4 regions of the Aliikangiella maris genome follow, and region 1 is predicted to be linked to each of the others. Evidence: predicted binding sites of a transcription regulator. Region 1 holds the regulator's gene; each other region holds the start of a gene.
The links. Region 1 encodes FNR, which switches genes on or off when oxygen is low (the NO sensors DNR and NnrR bind a similar motif). Its sites were predicted from a motif close to TTGATNTANATCAA; they were not measured.
Positions count from the first base shown of each region.

Region 2: clpB (ATP-dependent chaperone ClpB) is a predicted target of FNR. The motif match lies at 1,789-1,802, and genes of this name have one in related genera.
Region 3: ABVT42_RS05320 (OmpW/AlkL family protein) is a predicted target of FNR. The motif match lies at 1,995-2,008, and genes of this name have one in related genera.
Region 4: ABVT42_RS04470 (Hsp20/alpha crystallin family protein) is a predicted target of FNR. The motif match lies at 1,690-1,703, and genes of this name have one in related genera.

Region 1 covers NZ_JBFDAH010000001.1:434,127-437,344, forward strand. Annotated here, with positions in the region: gene hemN (oxygen-independent coproporphyrinogen III oxidase) at 1-770, shown strand, start outside; gene fnr (fumarate/nitrate reduction transcriptional regulator Fnr) at 944-1,672, shown strand; gene mobA (molybdenum cofactor guanylyltransferase MobA) at 1,806-2,381, shown strand; gene ABVT42_RS01980 (DUF7009 family protein) at 2,382-2,696, opposite strand; gene ABVT42_RS01985 (molybdopterin molybdotransferase MoeA) at 2,803-3,218, opposite strand, start outside.
Region 2 covers NZ_JBFDAH010000003.1:153,036-156,253, reverse strand. Annotated here, with positions in the region: gene ABVT42_RS03915 (purine nucleoside phosphorylase YfiH/LACC1 family protein) at 1-851, shown strand, start outside; gene ABVT42_RS03910 (lysophospholipid acyltransferase family protein) at 1,053-1,742, shown strand; gene clpB (ATP-dependent chaperone ClpB) at 1,900-3,218, shown strand, end outside.
Region 3 covers NZ_JBFDAH010000004.1:226,577-229,794, reverse strand. Annotated here, with positions in the region: gene ABVT42_RS05330 (manganese efflux pump MntP) at 1-21, opposite strand, end outside; gene lepB (signal peptidase I) at 76-1,059, opposite strand; gene ABVT42_RS05320 (OmpW/AlkL family protein) at 1,281-1,925, opposite strand; gene ABVT42_RS05315 (eCIS core domain-containing protein) at 2,582-3,218, opposite strand, start outside.
Region 4 covers NZ_JBFDAH010000003.1:302,101-305,318, forward strand. Annotated here, with positions in the region: gene ABVT42_RS04460 (glutamate-5-semialdehyde dehydrogenase) at 1-512, opposite strand, end outside; gene proB (glutamate 5-kinase) at 525-1,328, opposite strand; gene ABVT42_RS04470 (Hsp20/alpha crystallin family protein) at 1,796-2,218, shown strand; gene ABVT42_RS04475 (potassium channel family protein) at 2,375-2,833, opposite strand; gene ABVT42_RS04480 (phosphoadenylyl-sulfate reductase) at 3,115-3,218, opposite strand, start outside.

The DNA of each region.
Region 1 (3,218 bases):
GCTTTCGTTCGATTAATCTCGATTTGATTTATGGATTACCTTTACAAACTCGAGAAACATTTGCCGCGACTTTAGACAAAGTTATTCAAATATCTCCTGATAGAATATCTGTTTTTAATTATGCACACTTGCCTCATCGTTTTAAACCACAGCGTCGAATCAAAAGTGCTGAGCTACCAACTCCAGTGGAGAAATTGGCCATTTTTGCCTATATCATTGATAAACTTCAACAAAGCGGTTATTGCTATATAGGTATGGATCACTTCGCCAAGCCTGATGATGAATTGGCTATCGCGCAAAATAATCAGCAATTACATCGTAATTTTCAAGGCTATACAACACACGAGGAATATGAATTAATCGGCGTAGGGGTTTCTGCGATTGGTTCGTTGAATGGGCAATACCATCAAAATGTCAGAGAAGTTGATAGTTATTATCATTTACTTGAGCAGGGTCAGCTACCCACTTGGCGTGGAGCGAGTATGACTTTTGATGACACGATTAGGAAAAATGTCATATTTGATTTAATTTGTCACTTTTATCTAGATATAAATCAGATTGAAACTCGCTATCATATTAATTTTAAAACCTATTTTTCTCGCGAACTAAAGATGCTTCAACCGCTAATTGAAGATAAACTTATTACTTATTCAGGCGATTCAATTCAAGTCTTTGCTAAAGGCCGATTACTGATTCGTAATATTTGCATGACATTTGACGCCTATTTAAATGAGTTACAGGAAATCAGGTGTTTTTCAAAAGTTATCTAAATGACTGATTCAGCTTTATTTAAGCGCAAATAGATTGAGTAAATGATTAAAATGATAATTTTGTTGGCTTTTCTATTTTGTGAATATCGTTAATTTTTGTGAAAATTGGCTCCCTTGAATATATAAATTGAGTATAATGCACCTGTATATTCAAAACAAAGGGTGGGTCAAAGTTGTCTTCGAATAATTTTTTGCATAGTGAAATAAAGTGTCAGACCTGTAGTATTAGACGATTGTGTCTACCCGTGATGTTAGCTGATTCTGATATCGAACATCTCGAAAATATTGTTCAACGCAAAAAGGTACTGAAAAAAGGCGACTTTTTGTTCCATGCCGGTGATACATTTGATGCAATACACGCTATTCGCTCTGGCAGTCTCAAAACCTACACCATCAGTTCTGATGGTACGGAACAAATTACCGGATTTCATTTACCCGGTGAAATAGTTGGTTTAAATGCAATTAGCAGTACACAGTATCCTAGTTTTGCCAAAGCCTTGGAAACTTCACTGGTTTGTTCCATCCCCTTTGATAAACTTGAAGCACTCTCACGGGAATTGCCCGGCTTACAAAAGCAGCTTTTTAAGATTATGAGCGGCGAGATTCGCGAAGAGCAAGATTTAATGATGTTGCTCAGTAAAAAGAATGCTGACGAGCGGTTTGCGGCTTTTATTATAAACTTTTCTGGTCGTTTTAAACGCCGAGGCTTATCCAATAAGGAATTCCAGTTGACCATGACTCGTGGCGATATTGGTAATTATTTGGGCTTAGCCGTAGAAACAGTAAGTCGCTTGGTAACCCGTTTGCAAAAGCAAGGGCTCATATCGATTCAAGATCGTTATATTCAAATTAAAGATATGGAAGGCTTAAGTTCCTTAGCTGGTACATCTTGTCATGTATAATAGATTTTAAGTGTTTGAGATAATTTATTTTATTGAGTACTCAAGGTTAAATTATTTATATTTGAATAGCTCATTTATTAAGAGGAACTGTGAGTTATATTGGTAGGCAATTCTATGAGGATGAATTTGGCAAATGATTGACAAGTCATTTATTTCAGGACTCATATTATCTGGTGGTGCGGGTCGCAGACTAGAAGGAAAAGATAAAGGACTACAACAATTCCAACAAAAACCTTTGATCGAGCATCAAATAGATTGGCTGGCAGACCAGGTAGGAGAATTAATTATTTCTGCTAACCGTCATTTAGTAACTTATCAACAATATGGATATCTGGTTGTTACCGATCAACGAGAAGGTTATGCTGGACCGCTTGCAGGCATAGAGCAAGGGCTGCAAATTATGAAGAATGACTGGTTATTTGTTTTACCTGTCGATGTACCACTCCTACCTAAAATATTAATTCATCAACTTGTGCAACAAATTCAGTTTTCTGATTCTGCTTATTATTTAGTGACTGATGTAAGAGAGCATTACTTATGTATGTTGCTAAATCGATCTTGTCATAACACTGTCAGTCAATTACTCAATCAAAAGACTTATCGTGTAAGAGATTTCCTCAAGCAAATAAAGGCAACGCCAGTTAATTTGAATATTGAAGAGTCCGCATTTCGAAATTTAAATTATCTGGCAGATTATCAATCGGTCTAGTTATTTTGATTTTAAGTCAATTTCAAGAAAAGCACTGATCGCAGTGCTACTTGTGATTTTAATCCCTTGTTTGCTTGGTCTGTCTTTAACTTCACTTTCAAGAACTTGTTTATTAACACATAAAGTGAATTTTAATTGAGAGCCAAAATCAAAGAGTAACTCAGCATTGTTATTGGTAGTTTTAACCATATATTGAATTTGGTTTAGAGGATTCAGAGTGATTGAATCTTTTATTTCTCCGGTGTTTAATAATTGTTGAGCCTCGGCTTGGCTCACTCTAAAGGTGATGCAATCGGATTGAATTTTTAAATACATAAGTGCTATGAGTAAGTTGGTTAAACAAAAATAAGCTAAAGTAAATTCAAATAGCCGTAATCAATAAAACAACCATTTTTCTTTAGTCGATTAACGATAAACACAATTAAAACCAATAAGGTATGGTTGGATAAAACTCGACTTTCTCCCCAGTTGCTAAACTCTCAGTGGATTCTTTCAGATAAATCCAACCATTTGCATTGAGTAGTGGTTTAATTTTAAATGATTCTTGTCCAGGTAAAATGTTACAAGTTAACTGTGCATGCTGATTAATCTGTGCAAATGATTTTAGTATCGCTGCAAATCCAGGCCTTTTTGTAAACGCCTCATTGCATATTGCGGTAACTGGTTTTTCATCTGCTTGAGCTAGCAGGCGTTGGATTAGTCGAAATACAAAAAATCGTAAACCTAAATTTGCTGAAATAGGATTACCAGGTAATCCAAAGTAAAATGTGCCATTAGGAAATTTTGCAAATAAAATAGGTTTGCCTGGTTTGATTTTTATTTTATGAAATATAATCT
Region 2 (3,218 bases), on a different contig from region 1:
AGTGGCCTGCACCCGCCAATGTGAGAGCAGTGGTTACTACGCGAATGGGTGGTGTAAGTATTGGTCGTTATGCTTCATTGAATGTGGCCACACATGTTGATGACAATCCTCAATCTGTGGCACAAAATCGGCAGCAATTACTGGATAATTTGCCAACTCAATCTGGCTTAAAATATACTATTGCCTGGCTAAATCAAGTTCATGGAAATCAGTGTATTGAAGTTTCGCAAAGTACACCACAAAACCAAACTGCCGATGCCGCATTTACCACTAAAAAAAATATCATTTGCAATGTAATGACGGCTGATTGTTTGCCTGTATTATTTGCCAACCGTCAGGGTAGCTGGGTGGCAGCTTGCCATGCTGGTTGGCGCGGTTTACTGGCTGGTGTCATTGAGAATACAGTTAACCAGTACATAAATGTTGAACAACATATTAAACAAAAAGACTCAATAAACACTCAATTTGTTAAAGACCAATCAAGTACAATTAATATAGCAAGTAATATAGCAAGTAATAATAAGCCCCAATTACAGTCATCAACTAATGATTTAATCGCTTTTATTGGTCCCGCGATTTCCCAACGGCATTTTGAAGTTGGCAGTGAAGTTTTTACGCAATTTGTGAGCAAAAATAAGCAATATACGTCGTTTTTTCGTCCAGCTCACAATCAATTTTCTGCGCAAAAATATGACTTTGATTTTGTAGGGCTAGCACGATTTATCATGCAGCAAATGGGGATTGAAGTTTTTGGCGGCGAATGGTGTAGTTTCAATGATGAGCAACGCTTTTACTCATATCGGCGAGATGGACAAACCGGGCGCATGGCGAGTTTAATCTGGATTGAATGATTATTTTAATCGAATGATTTTCTGGGGTGAGTCGAAGCTCATTTAATTGACAATTACATCGGGTTATTGCTGAATTGAGTCAAGACAGAGTTAAGACAAGACAGAGTTAAGACAAGTTTATGATTAAATTCTATTTTTTATTGGTGGTGTTTCTTTGTTGAGTAAAAATATCAATAATATGAAAACCTGGGAATAGTTAGCATGATTAGTTTTGCAGTACTTGCCGTTTTACTCGGTGGAATCGGTGCAGTGCTTTATATTGGAAAAAAGAACAATCAAGCTGATTGGGGACATTGGCTGACCAATATTTTAGATGGATTAATACGAGTTTATTGTCGCCGATATCATCGTCAAAATGATCAAAAAATCAAGATTCCTCAATCCGGGCCGGTCATACTGGCTAGCAACCACATTTCAGGTATCGATCCATTTATTATTATTACCGCAACCAATCGACCCATTCGATTTATGATTGCGCAAGAAGAATATCAAAAACCAATTTTAAACTGGATGTTTCGAGCCGCCGGATGTATTCCGGTTGATCGTGCGGGACGGGTTGAAAAGGCGTTTCGCAGTGTTATTCGAGCCATTCAAGCTGGCGAAGTTGTTGCAATTTTTCCGCAAGGTGGAATCCACCATACTACGACACCTCGAGAAAAAATTAAACCCGGTATAATAAAGTTGAGTTTATTGACCTTAACACCAATCATTCCTATCAGAATATGGGGGATTGTAGCGCCTGGCACAATTACGCAAGCTGCAATTCAGCGAAGTCAGGTAGAATTTGAAACTCATTGCGCTATTTCGGCTGACCAAGTGGCTCATCCAGACTTTGCTGGTGAAATGTCACAATGGTTAATCTTTTCAACTCATCAAATTCGTCTTGATTAATTGCAAATTGAGTTTTATTGGTATAAATTTCTTGTCTTAACAAAGCTTGATCCAAATCAGCATTTGCGCTGCTTGCATTACTTGATTTATTAGCAAACACCCCCATTTTGTAGGTATCGTTAATTTTAGATTTTAAAATATTTTATAAGGGGCACTTATGCGAATGGATAAATTTACCAGTAAGTTTCAACTGGCAATTGCAGATGCTCAATCGCTAGCATTAGGCCGCGATCATCAGTTTATTGAGCCTGTCCACTTAATGACGGCTTTATTAAATCAAGAAGGTGGCAGTGTGAGACACTTGTTCTCACAAACCGGTATTAACTTACATAGTTTACGCAGTCAATTAGGCGAAGCGCTGGATCATTTACCACAAGTTCAAGGTGTTCCGGGTGAAGTTCACATTTCAAATGATTTAGCCCGATTGCTAAATCATTGTGACAAGTTGGCCCAACAACACAAAGATCAGTATATTTCAAGTGAACTTTTTATTTTGGCAGCATTAGAAGATAAAGGTGAGCTAGGCCGGATTTTAAAATCCCTTGGTGCCGATAAAAAGAGTATGGAAAAAGCGATTGAAAATGCTCGTGGTGGCCAAGCTGTCAATGATCCAAATGCCGAAGAGCAACGCCAGGCATTAGAGAAATTCACCATTGATTTAACTGAGCGGGCCGAACAAGGAAAATTAGATCCAGTAATTGGGCGGGATGATGAAATTCGTCGGACTATACAAGTTTTACAACGTCGTTCTAAAAATAATCCGGTGTTGATTGGTGAACCGGGTGTAGGAAAAACTGCAATCGTTGAAGGATTGGCGCAACGAATTATTAATGGTGAAGTTCCTGAAGGTTTAAAAAATAAAAGAGTATTGTCGCTAGACATGGGCGCTTTGATTGCCGGTGCCAAGTTTCGTGGAGAATTTGAAGAGCGGCTAAAAGCGGTATTAAATGACTTAGCAAAACATGAAGGTCAGGTTATTTTATTTATCGATGAATTACACACAATGGTTGGTGCAGGAAAATCTGAAGGCTCAATGGATGCTGGAAATATGTTGAAACCAGCGCTGGCCAGAGGTGAACTGCACTGTGTCGGTGCGACTACATTAGATGAATATCGTAAGTATGTTGAAAAAGATGCAGCACTTGAAAGACGCTTTCAAAAAGTTCAGGTAGATGAACCAACGGTTGAAGATACTATTGCTATTTTACGTGGATTAAAAGAGCGCTATGAAGTTCACCACGGAGTAGAAATTACCGATCCGGCAATAGTTTCTGCGGCGACTTTATCACATCGATATATTTCAGACCGCAAATTGCCAGATAAGGCAATTGATTTGGTTGATGAGGCGGCTAGTTTAATTCGAATGGAAATAGATTCAAAACCCGAACAAATGGATCGACTGGAAAGAAAATTAATCCAGCAAAAAATCCAGCGTGAAGCCTTGAAAAAAGAAAGTGATGAAAGCTCTAAAAAACG
Region 3 (3,218 bases), on a different contig from region 1:
TAATACAAATACTTCAATCAAATTAAATCACTCAATAACTTTATTAATAATCATTCGGTTTATTACTGATTTAAATTACAGCACTTCACCAATAATATTTGAAATAGAAACCATTCCAAAAAATCGAGAATCATAACTGTTATCCCGGTTATCTCCCATAATAAAAACCTGATCAGGCAAAACTTGAAAAGTATTACCATCTACTAACTGGCAACTTTCTGAAAATCCATTTTGGTTGTGCAAAATATTAAATGTTACATTCTCTATCTTTTGCTCATAAAGAAGTAACTCATCTGAATTAGCAAGCTGTTCATTCTCTATCAAATGATGCTGATTATTCAATAGCTGACGACCTACAACAACCTCATTACATCCCTGTTCATTACAGTGTGTAATTTCGAATGAATGCCCAGTAAAGTGAAGCGTATCACCCGGCACACCGATAATTCTACCTTGAAACGCCTGCGGACTGTCGATCGACTTTAAGTATAAAACGGTATTACCACGTTTTGCCATTTCGTACATTGCGCTATTTTCATTGATATATAATACATTACCGTTTAAATAAGTTAATGCTGACTTTCTTTTATCAACATATAAAATATCATTTCGGTAATAATTAGGCGCCATGTTAACTGAGCTCACCTGATAAGTTTCAACTAAAAAGCTTTTTACCAAATTAATCCCTATTATATAACCAAAGACATAGGGTAATACCACATACCAGCGACTATATAGTGGCATAAGCGTATGTGGCTTAATTTGCTTATAACAACGCCAGCAATCAAATATGCCGACAAGGAGAATGATTAGTTGTATCAGCCAGATAGATTCAACTGAAAATTTTTCTATTATTTTTAAATCGGCATAAAAGGTCGAAATAGCGAGCAAAACAAATGCTAAATACACTAATCCCCTTTTAAATCGACCCAAATACAACATGCCACAAAATGGCGTTCCCAAAATACAAAATATGAGTGCTAGAATAAAGCTTTTTGGTGGTTGACTTGAAGTATTAACAGTGCCTGCTTGTCCCGGCTGATAATAAGAGTTATCCATATGTTACCCGTTTAATACCTTTTTATTCACTCAGTATATTATGAACTGAATGACTTTAATATTAACATAATTTGTTATCAAAGTTCATGCAGCGACACGGCGTAAAAATCGATAAAATATTGGCAATAGCTTAAAATAAAAAAGCAAACCTTTACAATAAGGTTTGCTTTAATGCAGTCTTAACGATGTGCCCTAGAACTTAGACACATCCGTATTATTAATTAAAAAGTTGTTGAAACACCTAACATTACAACCCAAGGGTCAATATCAACATCAACACTGGCGGCTACAGAGTCATTGATAATAACATCAGCAGTTGTGTCAATCTGAATATAACGAAGGCTACCAGTAAATTTCCAGCCATCAGTCATTGGTGTATCAAAGCCTACTTTAAATGCAAGACCCGTTGAAGATTCCAGATCTAACTTAGCTTGTGCATTTAATGCTGTGTCTAATGTGCTACTGCTCTCTTCTTCAAAGAAAACGGTATAGTTTAAACCAGCACCAACATGGAATTGGGTTTCTTCACCCCATTGGTAAACCAGACTGACCACTGGAGGTAAATGTTTAGTTTCACCTAATTTGGCACCTGATAAAGAACCAGTACCAACAATATCATGAGAAAATGGCAGTGCGCCTAATACTTCAACACCCCAGTTTGCATCAACCATATAAGTTGCACTAAATGCTAATCCTGTATCTGAATCAACACCAACGCCGCCACCTAAAACTTCTCCACTGTCATCATTAGGAGAAACATGCGCGACGCCAACGCGGAAAATCCAGTTATCAGCATTGTCTTGTGCAGCAACGAAAGGTGTCGATAAGGCAGCAGAAATTGCCAAAGCAATGGTTAGTTTTTTCATTGTCATTAACCTTAGTTATAATGTTAGTTAGAAGCGCGCACAGTCTAATCAGACTGACCGCAAAGAATATTGATAAATATCAATTGATTTTGAAATTTTGCGGCATTCTAAATTAAAAAGATTGATAATGACATGTGAATTTAGTGACTATTTTGTGAACTGATAGACAATAATTAAGATGCTTTTTAAGATTTCTTCTATTGATTACAAACTGACATATTTTTGCGCTTAATACTTAGATTAAAACCCGCTTGCATATCAGTTTATTATAAAACGTTCAACTAAAAAGTTGAGCAAAATCAATAACTTTAACCACAATTTATTTAGGTTTAATTTTAAATATCCTGGCTAACAAATGGTAAAAAAATATCGATAATCAGCATTTAACTTCGTGTATTTATCAAGCAACTGACTCCCATGGTTGCGACATTTTTCTTGTCATTTCGGCATAATCAAACTGTTGACTCTGTTGATTTTGCTGCCACCAAAATTTTTCGTCGGTAATAAAAATTGTCTTAACCAGATTGCTTCTGGCACAAATGCTAACTCACATTTTCGCTTTTTTAATTTGATTATTTTTATTTTTTAGTCACATTTTTAATAGATAACCAATTTACTTTTCACACATGCAATATCCACGTAATATGTTCTTAAGTTCAACCCATTTGAGTCTGTCCACTTGGTATAGGAAAATCACCAAGCTCCGGTACTGGTTCAAGTAAACTTTTGTCAATTTCTACCATACCCGATTCAAGCGCTACTGAGGTTGTTTCTTCCCACATTCCTCTTTGACCAATATTCAACTGCGTTTTTTGCGTAGTGAGTCGGCGCAACGCAGCGTAAGTATTATAATCAGCCCCACCAACCTGATATCGACCACCTTGTTCTCCATAAACATAAAAACTTGGATTACTTGACCACCACTCTACTTCTCGAGCAAGCAATCCGATATTACGTCCTTGAGTGGCAACATAAACCGTGGTCGAAGATTGCGGCGTTTTAAATTCAGCTTTCCAGGGTTTGTTGCCAAATCGAGTTTGTATGGCAACAGTTAAACCGCCCAGTTTCGGATCAGGTTGTTCCGCAGTTGGTGCTTCACCTCGCCCCTGCATATCAAGTAATGTTTCGGTATTGGTAATCATGTGACGAACATAAGTTTGCATTAATTGCGTCAACAGCGGCACTTCAACCCACCTTTCAGTGGTTTCATTTTCCCAATCGGTATCATAGCCACCGGCTTTCACCAACCACCTGCGCTCAGAAAAACTGCCATCGCCCACCCAAGTAATTGCA
Region 4 (3,218 bases), on a different contig from region 1:
GTGAGTGCTTTTTGCCAGCAGGTAGCAATGGCTTGATTGGAATGAAAAGCTTCTTTGCCGCCACGTAAAATAATCCCATTACCACTTTTTAAAGCCAACGCAGCCGCTTCAACAGTAACATTGGGGCGTGATTCATAAATCATTAAAATAACCCCTAGCGGAATTCTCTTTTTACGCACTTTTATACCATTTGGCCTTTTTGTCATAGGCAAGACTTCCGATAACGGATCAGGCAATTCGGCCACTTCAGCCAAGGCTTTTTGCATTTGCTCAATGCCTGTTAAATTAATGGTTAACCGATCGATCATCGCTGCAGACAAGCCGTCTTTTTCCGCCTGTTCAACATCACGCTCATTGGCCGCGAGTATAGTGGCTTTATTTTCTATTAATGCTTTTACCATTGAGAACAAAATTGCATTTTTTTGTGTCGGGTTGGCTAATGCGATTGCTTTTGCTGCTTTACGAGTTTGCTCACATTGTTGTTTAATCGCCGTTAAGTCTTGAGTATTCATTATAATTTTCTCCTAATTCAGCATGCTATTCATTCGGCTAGACGCAGCAAAAAATAGTGTGCCTGTTTGCCGCGTTTGCTTGAGCTGTTCAAAAGTTGCCGCTTTTCTACCATTAACAATTAACGTATTAATGCCTGCTTGCATCGCCGTATCTGCTGCCTGAATTTTAGTTTTCATACCTCCGGTTGCAATCGGGTTTGTGGTTATTCCAGCACTTTGCAAAATTGAATCATCAATCGTTTCAACCACTTCGATTAATTGCGCATCGGCATGAAGCTGTGGATTTTTGTTGTATAATCCATCGACATCGCTACAAATAATCAGCAGGTCAGCATCGCACATAACAGCGACCTGTGCCGCCAGATTATCATTATCACCAACCACTAATTCATCAATCACCACAGAATCATTTTCATTGATAATTGGGATTGCCTGCATCTGTAATAACGTATTGAGCGTATTTTTTGCATTCGCTACACGCTTACTACTTTCCAAATCAGAACGCGTCAATAAAATTTGTGCGCATTGATTATCAAATAATTTTTGCCAATGTTGCATTAAATAAGATTGGCCCACTGCAGCGAGAGCCTGCTTTTGCGGAATAGAGACCTGCTGAGCCAAATCAAATTTCATTAGCCCTGCCCCTGCGGCAACACTCCCCGATGAAACCAGTACCACCTCTTTACCATGTTGCACAGAATGTTGAATAAACTCAGCTAATGCCAACAGATAACGAATACTACAACCATTTCCCTCTGGCGCGATTAACGCACTCCCCACCTTGATCACGGCACGCTGCCAGTCAATCATTTGCATTTTTACACTCACTTTGTTTTCAGATTTGAGTTATTACCTGAACCTGGATTAGCCCGCGGTTCACAGATAATTAATTAAACTTTTTTAAAACGATAAATAAAAAAATAGATTAACTAACCCACAAGGGGAGTTGGGATATAAGGAGAGAATTTAAAATTAAAAGATTTTGAGAACATGATCTTATTTATTTAAGGGAATCACTGTTTATCCTACAGAATATTCGACGAATATCAACCATTATTTAACCAATTGCTTATAAGAAAAAGCCATATATTAACCGATTATTTACGCCAACTTAGCACAGTTCTGTTGAATATTTAAATTAATAAGCATATTTCGTACCTTCGATCTACTGTTCTTTTTGACCTTAGTCAATACGCATTTGCTCAATTTATTTACAATTACATCGTGGTAGTCAAGTTATTCCACCCTTCATAGATTCATTTAAAAAACTAGGAGACAAGATCATGAGTTTAGTTAGATGGAATCCTTTTAGAGAATTTGACAGTTTTTTTTCACCTTCCACTCGATTAATGAGTAACTTTCAAGACTCTGCTATCGAATCAAGTTGGAAACCGCTCGTTGATGTCACTGAAGATGCCAGTGAATATCTCATTAAAGTTGAATTACCAGAAGTCAAAAAAGAAGATATCAAAGTGGCGATTAACAACAATTATCTCACTTTATCGGGTGAGCGAAAATTTGAAAAAGAAGATAAAAAGCTTCACACCATTGAGCGATTTTATGGCCATTTTGAGCGCACCTTTAATCTGCCTGAAAACGTCTGCGAAGCAGATATTCACGCAGAATTCAAAGATGGTCTATTACAATTACATTTGAAAAAATCAGAGTTACCAAAAAACAGTCAACGCCACATTAACATTCAATAAAACCTAGCAGCATTGGCTTTTAGTTGAAACTAATGTGTCGTTTAAAAAACTAAAAGTTGTTGTCACGTTTGTGAGGAACGCTGAGGTATAAGCTAAAGCGGTAACCGATACTCACCAAAACATTGAAGCTGCCGGGTCGACTAACCGGCAGTTTATTTAATTTTCTTTCCAATAACTTTTCATTTCATAATATAAAAATGAAGCAGTCCAGGTGACTAACACTAGTCCAGTTAATGATTCTATCCCCGTCAAATATCGAATTTCACCAACCGGTTGTATATCGCCAAACCCCAAGGTTGTGTAAGTTGTGAAGGAAAAATAAGCACAATCCATGAGCGAACCGCTAGAGTTTCCAACTAAATTTCCCCACCCGCTAATATGAATCATCACATAATAAGCTAAAGCAAATACCCACACCTCAACTATATGCGCAAATAGTGCACCAAAAACACCGATCACAATTTTAAAATTATGTTTTACTCTCAATCGTGGTAATTGATGCGTCAATTGATGCAAGATTTCATAGTGAATCAAGACGACAATAGCGATAATCAGGCTGTTAACAATAAAGACACCAAGCATTAAAGGTGACACCAAAATAGTTTTGAGTGACACACAGGTTATCTTGTTAAATGCGAAATAGCAACGCTACTGACTATTGTAGCAATAATAATCTATTGGTCGATAAGAAAAGAACGAATAACAACAACTCATATCAGAATATTCAATAAAACTCGAGTTACTCCACTAAAGAACTGACGATGAACATTGATTGGATAAAATTTAGTTTTCAGAAATTTAGTCAAAGTGGCAACTCGCATTTGGCAATTGATATAAGACTTAGTTGTCAAATGCGAGCAGTAATTATTTTAGTAACAATCGTTTTGTGGAAGTCGTTACAAGCTTGAAAAATTATCTTCGTGTAAACCACATTCACGCTTTACACCACCAAACCTTGTTTCTTCTTCGCTCATTCCCAAACTTAGTGGGACAGTGCTAT